2 regions of the Streptomyces sp. NPDC030222 genome follow, and region 2 is predicted to be linked to the other one. Evidence: riboswitches for the same ligand, from Rfam matches in the RefSeq annotation. Region 2 holds a riboswitch; the other holds the start of a gene.
What was found. A riboswitch is a leader RNA that binds a small molecule or an ion and turns the genes downstream of it on or off. The one in region 2 is predicted to bind guanidine.
Positions count from the first base shown of each region.

Region 1: it holds a riboswitch for guanidine, as region 2 does, so the genes downstream of both, ACZ4Z5_RS28930 (DMT family transporter) here and ACZ4Z5_RS29325 (ACT domain-containing protein) in region 2, are expected to answer to the same signal.

Region 1 is NZ_JBVICA010000025.1:106,828-113,366, reverse strand. It holds gene ACZ4Z5_RS28935 (transglycosylase domain-containing protein) at 1,044-3,521, shown strand; gene ACZ4Z5_RS28930 (DMT family transporter) at 3,515-3,835, opposite strand; guanidine-III (ykkC-III) riboswitch at 3,873-3,934, opposite strand; gene ACZ4Z5_RS28925 (GroES family chaperonin) at 4,051-4,353, opposite strand; gene ACZ4Z5_RS28920 (DUF3618 domain-containing protein) at 4,452-4,772, opposite strand; gene bcp (thioredoxin-dependent thiol peroxidase) at 4,907-5,374, shown strand; tRNA gene ACZ4Z5_RS28910 (tRNA-Leu) at 5,418-5,501, shown strand; gene rdgB (RdgB/HAM1 family non-canonical purine NTP pyrophosphatase) at 5,570-6,172, opposite strand; gene ACZ4Z5_RS28900 (hypothetical protein) at 6,193-6,539, opposite strand, start outside.
Region 2 is NZ_JBVICA010000026.1:69,130-75,668, forward strand. It holds gene ACZ4Z5_RS29295 (helix-turn-helix domain-containing protein) at 1-660, shown strand, start outside; partial or broken gene ACZ4Z5_RS29300 (RidA family protein) at 849-1,127, shown strand; gene ACZ4Z5_RS29305 (NAD(P)H-binding protein) at 1,221-2,069, opposite strand; gene ACZ4Z5_RS29310 (nuclear transport factor 2 family protein) at 2,066-2,494, opposite strand; gene ACZ4Z5_RS29315 (TetR/AcrR family transcriptional regulator) at 2,584-3,192, shown strand; gene ACZ4Z5_RS29320 (three-helix bundle dimerization domain-containing protein) at 3,621-3,944, shown strand; gene ACZ4Z5_RS29325 (ACT domain-containing protein) at 4,226-4,624, opposite strand; guanidine-III (ykkC-III) riboswitch at 4,892-4,952, opposite strand; gene ACZ4Z5_RS29330 (alpha/beta fold hydrolase) at 5,449-6,318, opposite strand.

The DNA.
Region 1 (6,539 bases), on a different contig from region 2:
AACACCGTTACGCCGGAGAGTGAACCTCTGGCCAGGACGGAGGAGTCTCCACAGGCATGAGCGACGAGGTAGAGAAGCAGGGCGGCACCCCACAGGGCGAGGCCCCGCGTGACCGTTCGGCCAACGGCCCCGACCAGGAAGGGGCCGAGGGCCCCGACCGGGCCGGAGCGGAAGGCCCCGACCGGAAGGGTGCCGACAGCTCGGTGCAGGGCCGCGCCGAGTCCGCCGGGAAGGACAGCGCTGCGGCCGGGAAGGACGCCCCTGCGACGGGGGAGGGCGCAGCGGCTGCCGGGAAGAGCGCCGGGACCGCCGGGCAGGGCACCGGAACCTCGAAGCGGGAAGACGCCGGTATCGCCGGGAAGAACGCCCGAACCTCGAAGCAGGCCGACACCGGGAAGGGCGCGGCGGCTGCCGGGAAGGCCGCCGCGAACACGGGGAAGGACGGCGCCGGAGCTGCCGGGCGGGAGCACGCCGAGGGGTCCGCGCCGAAGCGTGCCCAGGCTCCCGCCGCGAAGTCGGCTCGGACCTCCGGGCCGACGGGTGCTCGGCCTTCCGGGCCGACGGGTGCTCAGGCCTCCGCGCCGAAGCCCGCCGGGGATCCCGAGTCGAAGGGCGCCCAGGGTTCCGGCCCGAAGGCCCCCGAGCGGCCCGGGCCGGACCGTGACCGTGCGGTGGACCTCTCGCGGAAGAACGCCGGAAGTCCTCAGCAGTCCCCTGCCGGAAACCTCCGGCAGGAGGGGGCGCCGACTGCCGAGCAGCGCCGGGCCGGAACTCCCGGCCGTGGCCCCGCCGGACCGGGCACCGGAAAGACCGCACCCGCCGCGAACACCTCGAACACCTCGAACGCCTCGAACTCGTCGACCGCCTCAACCTCCTCGAACGCCACCTCCGGCGCGGCAGCCACCGGCGCGAAGGCCGCCACGAGCACGAAGAGCGCCATGGGCGGCAAGCCCGGCGGGACCGCCTCGTCCGCCGCCACGGCCCAAGCCGCCCCGGCTGCCGCCACGACCACCGCCACGACAGCCCTCAACGCCGCGGCCGTCATGAACGCCGCGGCAGGTACGACTGACGCGACCGGCGCGAACGAAGTCACGGGCAAGAAGGGCAAGAAGGAGAAGAAGGGCAAGAAGTCCCGCCCCAAGCGCACCGGTCTGCGCCGCCTCCTGCCCACCTGGCGCATGACCCTCGGCACGTTCGTGCTGCTCGGCATGCTGCTCGTCGCCGCGTTCTTCGTCGGCTACTCGATGGTGCACATCCCGGCGGCGAACGCCGCCGCCACCGCCCAGAGCAACGTCTACCTCTACAGGGACGGCACGGTCATAGCCCGCGACGGCGAGGTCAACCGGGAGAACGTCCAGCTCTCCCACGTGCCGCTGAACGTGCGGCGCACCGTCCTCGCCGCGGAGGACCGCGACTTCTACTCCGAGCCGGCAGTCGACCCCCAGGCCATGGTGCGCGCCGCCTGGAACACCGCCGTGGGCAAGGGCAAGCAGTCCGGCTCGACGATCACCCAGCAGTACGTCAAGAACTACTACCTCGCTCAGGAACAGACGTACACCCGCAAGGCCAAGGAATTCTTCATCGCGATCAAGCTCGACCGCGAGGAGACCAAGGACCACATCCTGGAGGGCTACCTCAACACCAGCTTCTTCGGACGGAACGCCTACGGCATCCAGGCCGCCGCTCAGGCCTACTTCGCCAAGGACGTCAAGGACGTGAACACCGCCGAGGGCGCCTACCTCGCGTCGATCCTCAACGCGCCCAGCGCCTATGACGTCGTCGTCCACCCGGAGAACAAGGGCAAGGTCGTCGCCCGCTGGAACTACGTCCTCGACGGCATGGTCTCGGAGGGCTGGCTCTCGCCCGCCGAGCGGAAGACCATGAAGTTCCCCGAGGTCAAGCCGGTCAAACCCGCCACCGGCCTCTCCGGCCAGCGCGGCTACATCGTCCAGGCCGTGGAGGAGTACCTCACCACCAACAAGATCATCGACGAGCAGACCCTCGCGGCCGGGGGCCTGCGGATCACCACCACGCTGGAGAAGAAGAAGCAGGACGCCTTCGTGAAGGCCGTCGACGACAAGGTGATGTCGAAGCTCGACCGGAAGAACAACAAGGTCGACCGGTACGTCCGCGTGGGCGGCGCCTCCATCGAGCCTTCGAGCGGCAAGGTCGTCGCGATCTACGGCGGCATCGACTACACCAAGCAGTACGTCAGCAACGCCACGCGTCACGACTACCAGGTCGGCTCCACCTTCAAGCCGTTCGTCTTCACCTCGGCGACGGAGAACCGGTCCACCACCCAGGACGGCCGGAAGATCACCCCGAACACGGTCTACAACGGCAACAGCGGCATCCAGATCCAGGGCCCGAACGGCGCGGTCGGCTACTCGCCCAACAATCAGGACCACGTCAGCTACGGCCCCGTCACCGTCCGCAAGGCCACCGACAGATCCGTCAACTCCGTCTACGCGCAGATGGCCGTGGACGTCGGCCCCGAGCGGGTCAAGGACACCGCGCTCGCCCTGGGCCTGCCCGAGTCCACGCCCGAGCTGAGCCCCAGCCCGTCCATCGCCCTCGGTGTCGCCCATGCGAGCGTCCTCGAGATGACGGACGCGTACGCGACGCTGGCCAACCACGGCAAGCGTGGCGGGTACACCCTCGTCGAAAAGGTCACCAAGAAGGGCGAGGATCTCGAACTGCCCGAGCGCGAGTTCAAGCAGACCATCAGCCGCGGCGCCGCGGACACCACGACCGCGGTCCTGCAGAGCGTGGTCCAGCAGGGCTCCGGTGTCGAGGCGCAGGCGGCCGGCCGCCCGGCGGCCGGCAAGACCGGCACCGCGGAGAACGACAAGGCCGCCTGGTTCGCGGGCTACACCCCGAACCTCGCCACGGTCGTCTCGATGATGGGCGCCGACCCCGACACCGGCCAGCACAAGTCCCTCTACGGGGCACTCGGCCTGTCCCGCGTCAGCGGCAGCGGCGCCCCCGCGAAGATCTGGGCCCAGTACACCAAGAACGCGCTCGAAGGCGTCGACGCCGAGGACTTCGACCTGGAGACGGAGAGCGCCGTCGGTGGCGACGAGCCCGCGGCACCGTCCGACACCGACCAGCCCGGCGACGGCGGCACCGAAGGGGCCGGCACCACCACCCCCGGCAACGGCGGAGGCGACAACGGAGGGGCGGGCCAGGGCGGCGCCGACGGTGGCAGCGCGAACGGCGGCACCCCGGGCGGTGGCAGCACTCCGGGCGGCAGCGCTCCGGGCGGCGGAGCCCAGGGCGGTGGAGCGGCCGACGGAGGCGGCGGTACTCCCGGCGGGGGCAGCCCCGCAGGCGGTGTCGACGGCGGCGCCGACGGCGGCGGAGGCAGCCCTGCGGGCGGTGTCGACGGCGGCGCCGACGGCGGCGGAGGCAGCCCCGCGGGCGGTGTCGACGGCGGCGCCGACGGCGGGGGCAGCCCCGCGGGCGGTGTCGACGGCGGTGCCACGGCGGCTCCGAACGGGACGCCCCTCCGCCGTCAGTGACCCGAGGTCGCCTTGAGACCCATCACGGCGACCAGCAGCAGGCACACGAAGAAGATCCGGGCGGCGGTCATCGGCTCACCGAGCACCACCATGCCGACGACCGCCGCCCCGGCCGCGCCGATCCCGACCCACACGCCGTACGCCGTACCGATCGGCAGGGTCTGCGCGGCCCGGGACAGCAGCAGCATGCTCGCGACGATGCCCGCGGCGGTCAGAACACTGGGCCAGGGCCTGGTGAAACCCTCGGTGTATTTCATCCCGACGGACCAGCCGACCTCCAGCAGACCGGCCACGATCAGCAGAACCCACGCCATGACGGCACCTCCGGAACGAAACGCGGTACGGAATCGGGGTGCGTCGTCTTTGCATCAACCCGGTACGGCGCGTCTCGTCGGGGTCCCTCAAAGGTAGCAAGGCACAGAGAAGGGGCTGGTGACCGTGGTCACCAGCCCTTGTGCGTTCCGGGGCGCCGTGGTCCCGGTGCGTTCCGGGGCGCTGTTTACAGGTGGAGGCGTTACAGGTGGAGGCGTTACAGGTAGAGGCCCGTCGAGTCCTCGGAGCCCTCGAACCGGTCCGCGGCCACCGCGTGCAGATCGCGCTCCCGCATCAGCACGTAGGCCACACCGCGGACCTCGACCTCGGCCCGGTCCTCCGGGTCGTACAGCACCCGGTCGCCCGGCTCCACCGTACGTACGTTCTGCCCGACCGCGACCACCTCGGCCCAGGCCAGCCGCTTGCCCACGGCGGCGGTCGCGGGGATCAGGATGCCGCCGCCGGAACGCCGCTCCCCCTCGGGGGTGTCCGAGCGCACAAGCACGCGGTCGTGCAGCATCCGGATGGGCAGCTTGTCGTGGTGGGTGGTAATCGCGCTCACCCCTCGAACCTACCTGTCCGAGGCCGTCCCGTCCGCCGGAGGGGTCAGGGAACGGGTCAGCCGTGCCGCTTCTTCCCCGTGAACAGCAGCAGTCCCACCACTCCCACGGCGACCAGCGCCACGGGCACGACACGCTCCATCCGGGGCGCCCCGTCCTCGTGCATCAGCTTCGCCTTGACGTCGGACACCGTGCGGCTCACCGCCGCGCACGCCCGGCCGGCCGTGCGGTCGATCGACGAGGCGACCCGGGCCTTGGCGTCACCGACGATCGTGCTCGGGTGCAGCCGTACCCCGATCTCGTCCAGCGTCTCGGCGAGCTGGCTACGCCTGCGGACGATGTCCGCCTCGATCTGCGCAGGGGTCCTGGCATCCGACACCGCGCTGCCTCCGTGGTCGTCTCGGGTACTGATGGTGAACAGTGTGTCAGCTTGCCTGCCGGAGCACTCCCCGGCACCCCCGCCCGCTCGATTACGCTCGGGACCGCACCTGCTTCCCGTACGAGGAGACCTTGATGAGCGAGCGACTCCAGCCCGGCGACACCGCCCCCGCGTTCACCCTGCCCGACGCCGACGGCAACGACGTCTCGCTCGCGGACCATCTGGGCCGGAAGGTCATCGTCTACTTCTACCCGGCCGCGCTCACCCCGGGCTGCACCAAGCAGGCCTGTGACTTCACGGACAACCTCGGCGTCCTGGCGACCGCAGGCTACGACGTCATCGGCGTCTCCCCCGACAAGCCCGAGAAGCTCGCGAAGTTCCGCGAGAAGGAGGACCTCAAGGTCACCCTGGTCGGCGACCCCTCCAAGGCCGTGCTGGAGGCCTACGGCGCCTTCGGCGAGAAGAAGCTCTACGGCAAGACCGTCACGGGCGTCATCCGCTCCACGGTGATCGTGGACGAGGAGGGCAAGGTCGAGCGCGCCCTCTACAACGTCAAGGCCACCGGCCACGTAGCGAAGATCATCAAGGACCTGGGCATCTGAGGCCTCGGCCGGCGCCGATCACCAGTACCATGACGGACGTTGGGCGGCCGTGGTGGAACTGGCAGTCACGCTGGGTTTAGGTCCCAGTGGGGTAACACCCGTGGGGGTTCGAGTCCCCCCGGCCGCACTCGGGCGAAGGGCCGCCTCCGAGCACATCGGGGGCGGCCCTTCGGCGCGTACGGCGTCGTCGGCGCGTCAGCCCAGCAGTTCCCGCACCACCGGCACCAGCGCCCTGAAGGCCTTGCCGCGGTGGCTGATCGCGTTCTTCTCCTCCGGGCTCAGCTCCGCACAGGTGCGGGTGTCGCCCTCGGGCTGGAGGACCGGGTCGTAGCCGAAGCCGTTCGTGCCCACCGGGGCGTGGCGGAGGGTGCCGAGGAGGCGGCCCTCGACGACGCGGTGGGTGCCGTCCGGGAGCGCCAGCGCGGCGGCACACGTGAAGTGGGCGCCGCGGTGGGCGTCGTCGATGTCGGCCAGCTGGGCGAGCAGGAGCTCGAGGTTGGCCTTGTCGCCCCCGTGGCCGCCGGCCCAGCGGGCGGAGAAGATGCCGGGGGCTCCGCCCAGGACGTCGACGCACAGGCCCGAGTCGTCGGCGACGGCCGGGAGGCCGGTCGCGGCGGCGAGGGCATGGGCCTTGAGCAGGGCGTTCTCCGCGAAGGTGACGCCGGTCTCCTTGACGTCGGGGATGTCGGGGTAGGCGTCCGCGCCGACGAGTTCGTGGGTGAGCCCGGCGTCGGCGAGGATCGCACGGAGTTCGGTGACCTTGTCGGCGTTGCGGGTCGCGAGGATGAGGCGGGTCATGACGTCCAGTATCGGGGTGGTCAGGGGGTGCAGACCTTGCCGATCTCGGTGGCCGCGTTGGTGACGGGGGCGATGTCCGGGGTGTTGTCGCCGTTCTTGATGGCGGTGCGGACGTTCTCGACGCCCTTGGCGAGGTCGTCGACGGCCTTGCCGAGGTCGGCGTTGTCCGTCTTGTCCTTGAGGCTCGCCAGTTCCTTGTCGATGTCGTCGAGGGCCTGGTTGGCCTGGAGCGGGTCGTCGGCGACGGTGGTGACGGCCTTCTGCAGATTGTCGACGCTCGTGGCTATGGCGTCCGCGGTCTGGACGCAGTCCAACGCCTTGTCGAGGGCGCCGCAGCCGGTGGCCAGCGGCACTGCCAGCGCTGCGG
Region 2 (6,539 bases):
GTGCTCGCCGCCGCCGGCCTCCTGGACGGCCGGCGCGCGACCACGCACTGGGCGCACACCGAGGAGCTGACCAGACGCCACCCCCAGGTCACGGTGGATCCCGACGTCCTCTACGTGGACAACGGCAGCGTGCTCACCTCCGCGGGCAAGGCCGCTGCCATGGACCTCTGCCTGCACCTGGTGCGCCTCGACCACGGCTCGGCCATCGCCAACACGATCGCCCGGCGCCTGGTCGTCCCTCCGCACCGTGACGGAGGCCAGGCCCAGTTCGTGACCACTCCGGTGCCCGCCCCCGGCAACCATCCGCTGGCCGGCCTGTTCCCCTGGGTGCTGCAGCGCCTCGACCAGGCACTCACGGTGGAGGACCTGGCCCGTCAGGCCGGGATGAGCTCGCGCCACCTCGGGCGCCACTTCAAGTCGGTCACCGGCACCACCCCACTGCAGTGGCTGCTCACCCAACGCATCCGACATGCGCAGGAACTGCTCGAGACCACCGACGACACCGTCGACACCATCGCGACGGCCACCGGCATGGGCACCGCCACCACCCTGCGCCGCCACTTCGCCCGGACGGTCGGCATCCCACCGGACACCTACCGCCGCACCTTCCGTACCCAATCCCGCCCCGGCCCGCGCGCCGTCGGGCGACACCACTACTGATGTCTCGTCAGTTCGGTGGATGTGGACGGAACCCCCGGGGATCCGGTGGTCGCCATCCGCACCTCGCCCAGAGGCGAAGCCCTGTCCTTCGACCCGTGGTCGGGCGTACGACCACCCCGTCGTCGGGGGTCGAAGCCGGCTCCGCCTCTGCCCGTCAGAACCGAAGCGGTGGGGGGCGGACTCGAAGGGTCGGCGAAGGCGATCTCGCCGTGCAGGTGGAACAGCGCTGGCTCAACATCGGCACTGCCCTGGCCGAGGCCGGAGACAGCTTCGACGACGTGGCGAAACTGACCGTCCACGTCGTCGACTGGACTCCAGACAAGATGCCCCTGCTCATGGAGGGGATCGGCCGGGCGGCCGCGAAGCTCGGAGTCACCGCGTCCCCGCCGGCCACACTGCTGGGCGCCGCAGCGCTGGACGTCCCCGAGCACCTGGTCGAGATCGAAGCCATCGCCGTCCTCGACTGAACGGGGTTCCGTACCCGGTTCCGCCACGGAGGCGGTGCGGGCCGCGCGGTGGCGGGCCCGCACCGGTCAGCGGCCCGCAGCCGGCCGCGCGGCTCATCTGCCTCGCGCCAGCTCCCGTTCGGCGAACGCGCGGAAGCCGTGCGGCGGGCGGCCGGTGATGCGCTGGACGGTGTCGGTGGTGCGGTCCTCGGCTCCCTCGGCGATGGCGCGGTCCATGCCGGCCAGCAGGGCGGCGAACTCCAGTGATATGGCGGGGGCCAGACGGTCACGTATCTGCTCGTACGTCAGGTGGCGGTGGACCACGGGGCGTCCGGTGACCTCCGTGACGATGGCGGCTACGTCGTCGTGGCTGAGCGCCTCCGGGCCCGTCAGGACCAGGTCGGTATTGGGCGCGGCGTCGTCGGTCAGGGCATGGGCGGCGACGGCGGCGATGTCGTCGGCGTCGACGAAACCAACCCGTCCGGCGCCGGCCGCGGTCAGAATGACTCCGTCCTCGCGGATGCTGACGGCGTGGGCGTGCGTGCCGGTGAAGTTCTGCATGAACCACGAGGGCCGCAGTACCGCCCACTCGTCGAACAGGCCGGGCAGGGCCTGGTGCACCGCTCCCACCGCCGGGCCGCCCTCGGGGATGGCCGAGGAGCCGAGGAGCACCGCGCGGTGTACGCCGGTGGCGCGGGCACGGTGGAGGAACGGCAGCATGACCGCGGCCGGGTCCGGGTCGCCCAGTGGCGGAATGAGGTAGACGCGGTCGGCGCCGGCGAGCGCCTCGTCGAAGGTGGCGGGGTCGTACCAGTCGAAGCGGACCGGTTCGGCGCCCGGCAGCGGGGTCGCGCGGCGGCCGGCGGCCCTGACGCGGTGCCCGGCGGCGATCAGCCGCGCGGCGGTACGGCTGCCGGTGGTGCCGGTGGCGCCGATGACCAGGGTGGTGGCGGTGGTGGTCATCGGGTGCTGCTCCCGGTGAAGTCCATGCCGGGTTCCTGGACGGCGAGGGGGTTCCAGTAGTCGCGATAGGAGGTGAAGCGTCCGTCCTGGGCGGTCACGACGGCGATGTAGGTCATGTCGAAGGGGGCGCCGGTCTTCACGAGACGGCCCACGCCGCGCATCTCGACCACGATGGTCTCCGGGGTGGTGGTCCGGTGGATCCGCAGGTCGGGGAAGTCGTGCAGGTCGATGTGGCCGGGATAGTCGCGCATATAGGAGGCGATGGCCTCCCTGCCCTCCAGGCGCCGGGGCCGGCCCGGGGGAGCGAACGGGAACTCCATGCTGCCGTCGTCGGCCCATAGCCCGACCCAGGCGGGAATGTTCTTGTCCAGCAGCAGTCGCAGGCTGTGGCGGTACAGATCTTCCGGTGGGGTGTCCGTGCGCATGAGTTACTCCCTCGCGTACCATGCGGACCAGCGGTCCGTTTCGATTAAAGATACGGACCGCCGGTCCGGATCGCAACTGGAGGAACCGTATGTCCGAGCGCAGGCCACGCAAGGACGCGGCCCGTAACCGGGCTGCCGTCTTCGCGGCCGCCGATGACCTCTTCACCCACTGCCAGAGTCCCGAAGAGGTCACCATGGCCGACATCGCAGCGGCGGCAGGCGTCGGAAAGGGAACGCTCTTCCGTGCCTTCGGCGATCGCACGGGGCTGATCCGCGCGTTGTACGAGGCGCGGCTCGAACCGATCAGGAAGGCCGTCGACGAGGGCCCGCCGCCGCTGGGGCCCGAGACCCCGCCGCTCAAGCGCGTACCGGCTTTGCTGGACGCCGTGCTGTGCTTCAAGCTCGACAACCGCCACCTCGCGCTGGCCCTGGAGCAGACCGGCGCGGCCAGCCCGTATCGGACGGAGCACTACGAGCGGTGGCATGCCCTTCTCCGTGATCTGCTGGCGCGGATTCCCGGGCAGGCCGAGAGCGACTTCACCGCCCACGTCCTGCTCGCGGCCACCCGAGCCGACCTCGTCGCCTACCTGGCCGGTGAAAAGAGCGTGCCCCGCGAGGACCTGCGGGAGCGACTCGCCGGCTTCACCGCCGGAGTCCTCGCTGCCCGCACCCGACAGGAGTCGGCGGCAGGCGACTGACCGGCGGTCGGGGGTGGCGAGGACGTGGTCGAGTCCGTCGGCCGGGGCGTGCGCGGGTCGACGTCGGCGACGTCGGCGTCGTGCGCGGCCTCTGGCGAACATCCGGTACGGGCAGGGCGCCATCACCGCCGCCGCGGCGCGTGCCTTGACGGGGCGACCGGATCGACGGAGCGGGCAGGTGCAGGAAGCTGATGGCAGGGATGCGGGCGGTGGCCTCCTGGCGTCGGCGACCGTGGGCAACGGCGTTTACCGGCCGGCACCGAGGGAAACCGCCCGACGGGCCGCAGGCGACGGTGCCCCTGTTTCCCGCGGCCACCCTCTTTCTTCTCAGCAGGAGAAGCCGGTCATGCGGGGGCGTGATGAACACGGAGAGCGAGAGCCTGACACCTGACGGCCCTGTCCGTCCTCCGGGCGAGCCTTCGACGGCCATGCGCCCCGAAGCCGGAACACCACCGCAGGGCGGGGAGACGGAGGTCAGCGCCGGACAGTCCGACCGGGAGGCGCTGCGGCACGTGAAGGAACGCCTCAAGGCCTCCTTCCCCGCGGCGGATCCCGCCACCATCGACACGCACGTGAGAACGGCGTACGAGACACTGCGCCACGCACGGGTCCGGACGTACGTGCCGATCCTGGTCGAACGCAGGGCCAGGAACGCCCTCGCCGCGCGCAGGACCCCGCACTGGGATGCGCGGGGGACGAAGTACCCGTCGCACCCGGGTGGCGGATCCGGTGTCGGCGAAGGCACATCGTGACGGCGGGTTCGGCAGCTGGCCGGAACCGCTCACCGGGACCATGATTCCCACGGGAACCACTCGGCGGCTGCCCGACGCCGGCCAAGGATGCGGCGATGAATCCGACACGCGAGGGTGGCGCGGCATTTCGCCGAGCTGTTCCCGCGCAGCGAGTTGCACCTGCTGACGCAGGCAGGCCACGGCGTCCAGGTCGACGAGCCGGAACGAGTGGCCGACCTCATCGCTACCGAGAAGCCGGCTCTCGGACCCGCCCAGTCCGGTAATGCCAGTTCCCCGGACCCTCACTGACTGTGAGTCAGATCCTCCAGGACGGCTAGCGCACGGGCGGCGCTGTCGTGGGGGACGAACAGGTGGTCGTGGTGGAAGCCGGCGATGACGTTGCAGCTGATAGTGGCCCGCGTCAGCGCCTCGGCGATGGCTGCGGTGAGGCCGACGGCGTCCAGGGCGGAGTGCACCCGCAAGGTGATCCAGGCGGCGACGTAGTCGTAGGCGAGACCGGTCCGGTCGGCATCCTGCCTCGGCAGGACAAGGGTGAGTCCTTCCTCCTCGGCGACGGTGGCGACGGGTCGGACGTCCGCGGGGACGCGACCGTCGGGGGCGACGGTGAAGACGTACTCTCCCGGGTTCAGCACGGGACGCATGCCGACGAGCAGCTTGTGCAGGTCCTTTTCCGCGGGCATGGGGGATCTCCTTCAGTGGTGGTGGGCGGTCTGCCGGACGCAGGCCGTTGTCAGGGAGGCGGATGCCGGGGCCGGGATCATTTCAGCGGTGCGCGGCGCCATGACGCCCGGCTGAGGGCGACCATCGTGCGGCTGGTGGACGGCCGGGGCGGGCGACAGGGCGCTGCGGGAGTGCGGCGCAGTGCCGGCCCCGGCCAGTGCGAAGACGGCCGGGGTGAGCGGGTAGCCGCTGATCCTTCGACGAGATCGATGACGTGCATGAGTAGCTGCGAGCCGTCTTTGCCTGGCCGGGTACGGCGTCGCTCTCGTCCGGGGCGGGCGCCGAGACGGCGTCGCCGCAGCCGATGATAGCCGCCGGATGCCGGATGCCGGATGCCGGATCGATTCGCGGTCCTCCCCGGCCTCGTCCTCGAAGCGGTCCGGGCCGGCTCGAGGCCCCGCCTGATGCCCTTGGCCGACGGCGGTGAGCCGGGCCGCTCCCTCGTCCCCGTCTTCGACGCGCTCGCCACCTGGTCCGATGCCCACCTCTCGCAGGTCACCTCGGCCCGCCGGGCCTACGACAGGGCGCGGGCGGAGGGCCGAGGAGCGGCCACGTTCCCAGGGGAGTCGTACGGCACCCGGGCAGGTCCGGCAGCGGCAGCGTCCTTGGCCGCTGTCCGGACCGTCCCGTGCAGCGGCCGAGTGGACCGCGACGGTCCGTGTCGACGAGGGTACGCTGTGTCGAGTCCGGAAACCCGGTTCCAAGCTGTCGCCCCTGACGCGACAGCCACGGACATGTCTTTCACGGCGCCGTCACCGCCGCCGCACCGCTCATGCGGCGCCGGTCACGATCGGTCGGACGGGGCCGGGAGCGTGGCGAGTTCATCCAGGACCCGGGCTGCCGGCGCCGGGTCGACGAGCCACTTCAGGTGGCTGCCCTCAAGAGTGCGGACGTCGTACGGGTTGTCCGGAGTCAGCTCGTCGCCCTCGCGGATCAGTCGGTCCTGCATGGCGAGCGGGATGCTGGTGTCGTCGGTCAGGCGGACGTAGGTCTTCGGGATGCGGCCCCAGGTTGCGGCCTGCGCCCGGTCGGCGGAGGTGCCGACGTCCAGGTTCTCGTCGGGCTGGAGAGTGTTCAGGAAGGTCAGGAACTCCTCGTCGGTGCCGTCGGCGAGGAAGGCCGCCTTGAACGCCGCGAGGGCGTCGGGGTCCGCGGTGCGGAAGTTGACGCGGAGCAGGCCGAGTTCGGCAGGGTTCCCGGCCATCGCCAAAGCCAGGGAGGCGGCGTCGACCGTGGCCATCTCCGGCTCGGCGTAGTAGTCGGCGACGTCGAGTTCGACCGGGCACCAGGCCGAGACGTACACGATGCGGTCGATCAGGTCCGGCCGGGCATTGGCGGCGGCCGTGGCCGTGACGCCGCCCCGGCTGTGGGCGACGAGGATCACGGGGCCGTTCCGCTTGGCCCGTTCCAGGATCCCTGTCAGGTGCGCGGCGTTGTCGGCGAGCGTGACACCCTTGATCGCGCCGGGCGCGGAGGCGAGCCCTTCGGGATCCTGCGGCGCCTGGTAGGCGCGGGTGTAGGTCGCCCCGAAGCCGTGGCCGGGCAGGTCGACGGCGACCGAACGGTGGCCGAGAAGGCCGAGTTCGGCCTGGAGGGGTGCGAAGGAGAAGGAGTTCGCGAAGGCTCCGTGAACCAGTACGAACGTGGGTTGCATCTGTCTGCTCACTTTCCTGACCCCGCGGCATCGGCGGCACACGCGTCGCCGGCCCCCGGCGCCGCGAGCCACCTCGCTGCGGAGGAACGGGCCGTCGTCCTGCGGCGCACCGTCCCCGCCGCAGGGACGTCCTCGTGCATGGCACACGCGCCGCGCGGACAAGCCCCGCAACTCGTGTGAAATGTATGGACAGTTGTCTGATGTCCGGTGGTTCACCCTAC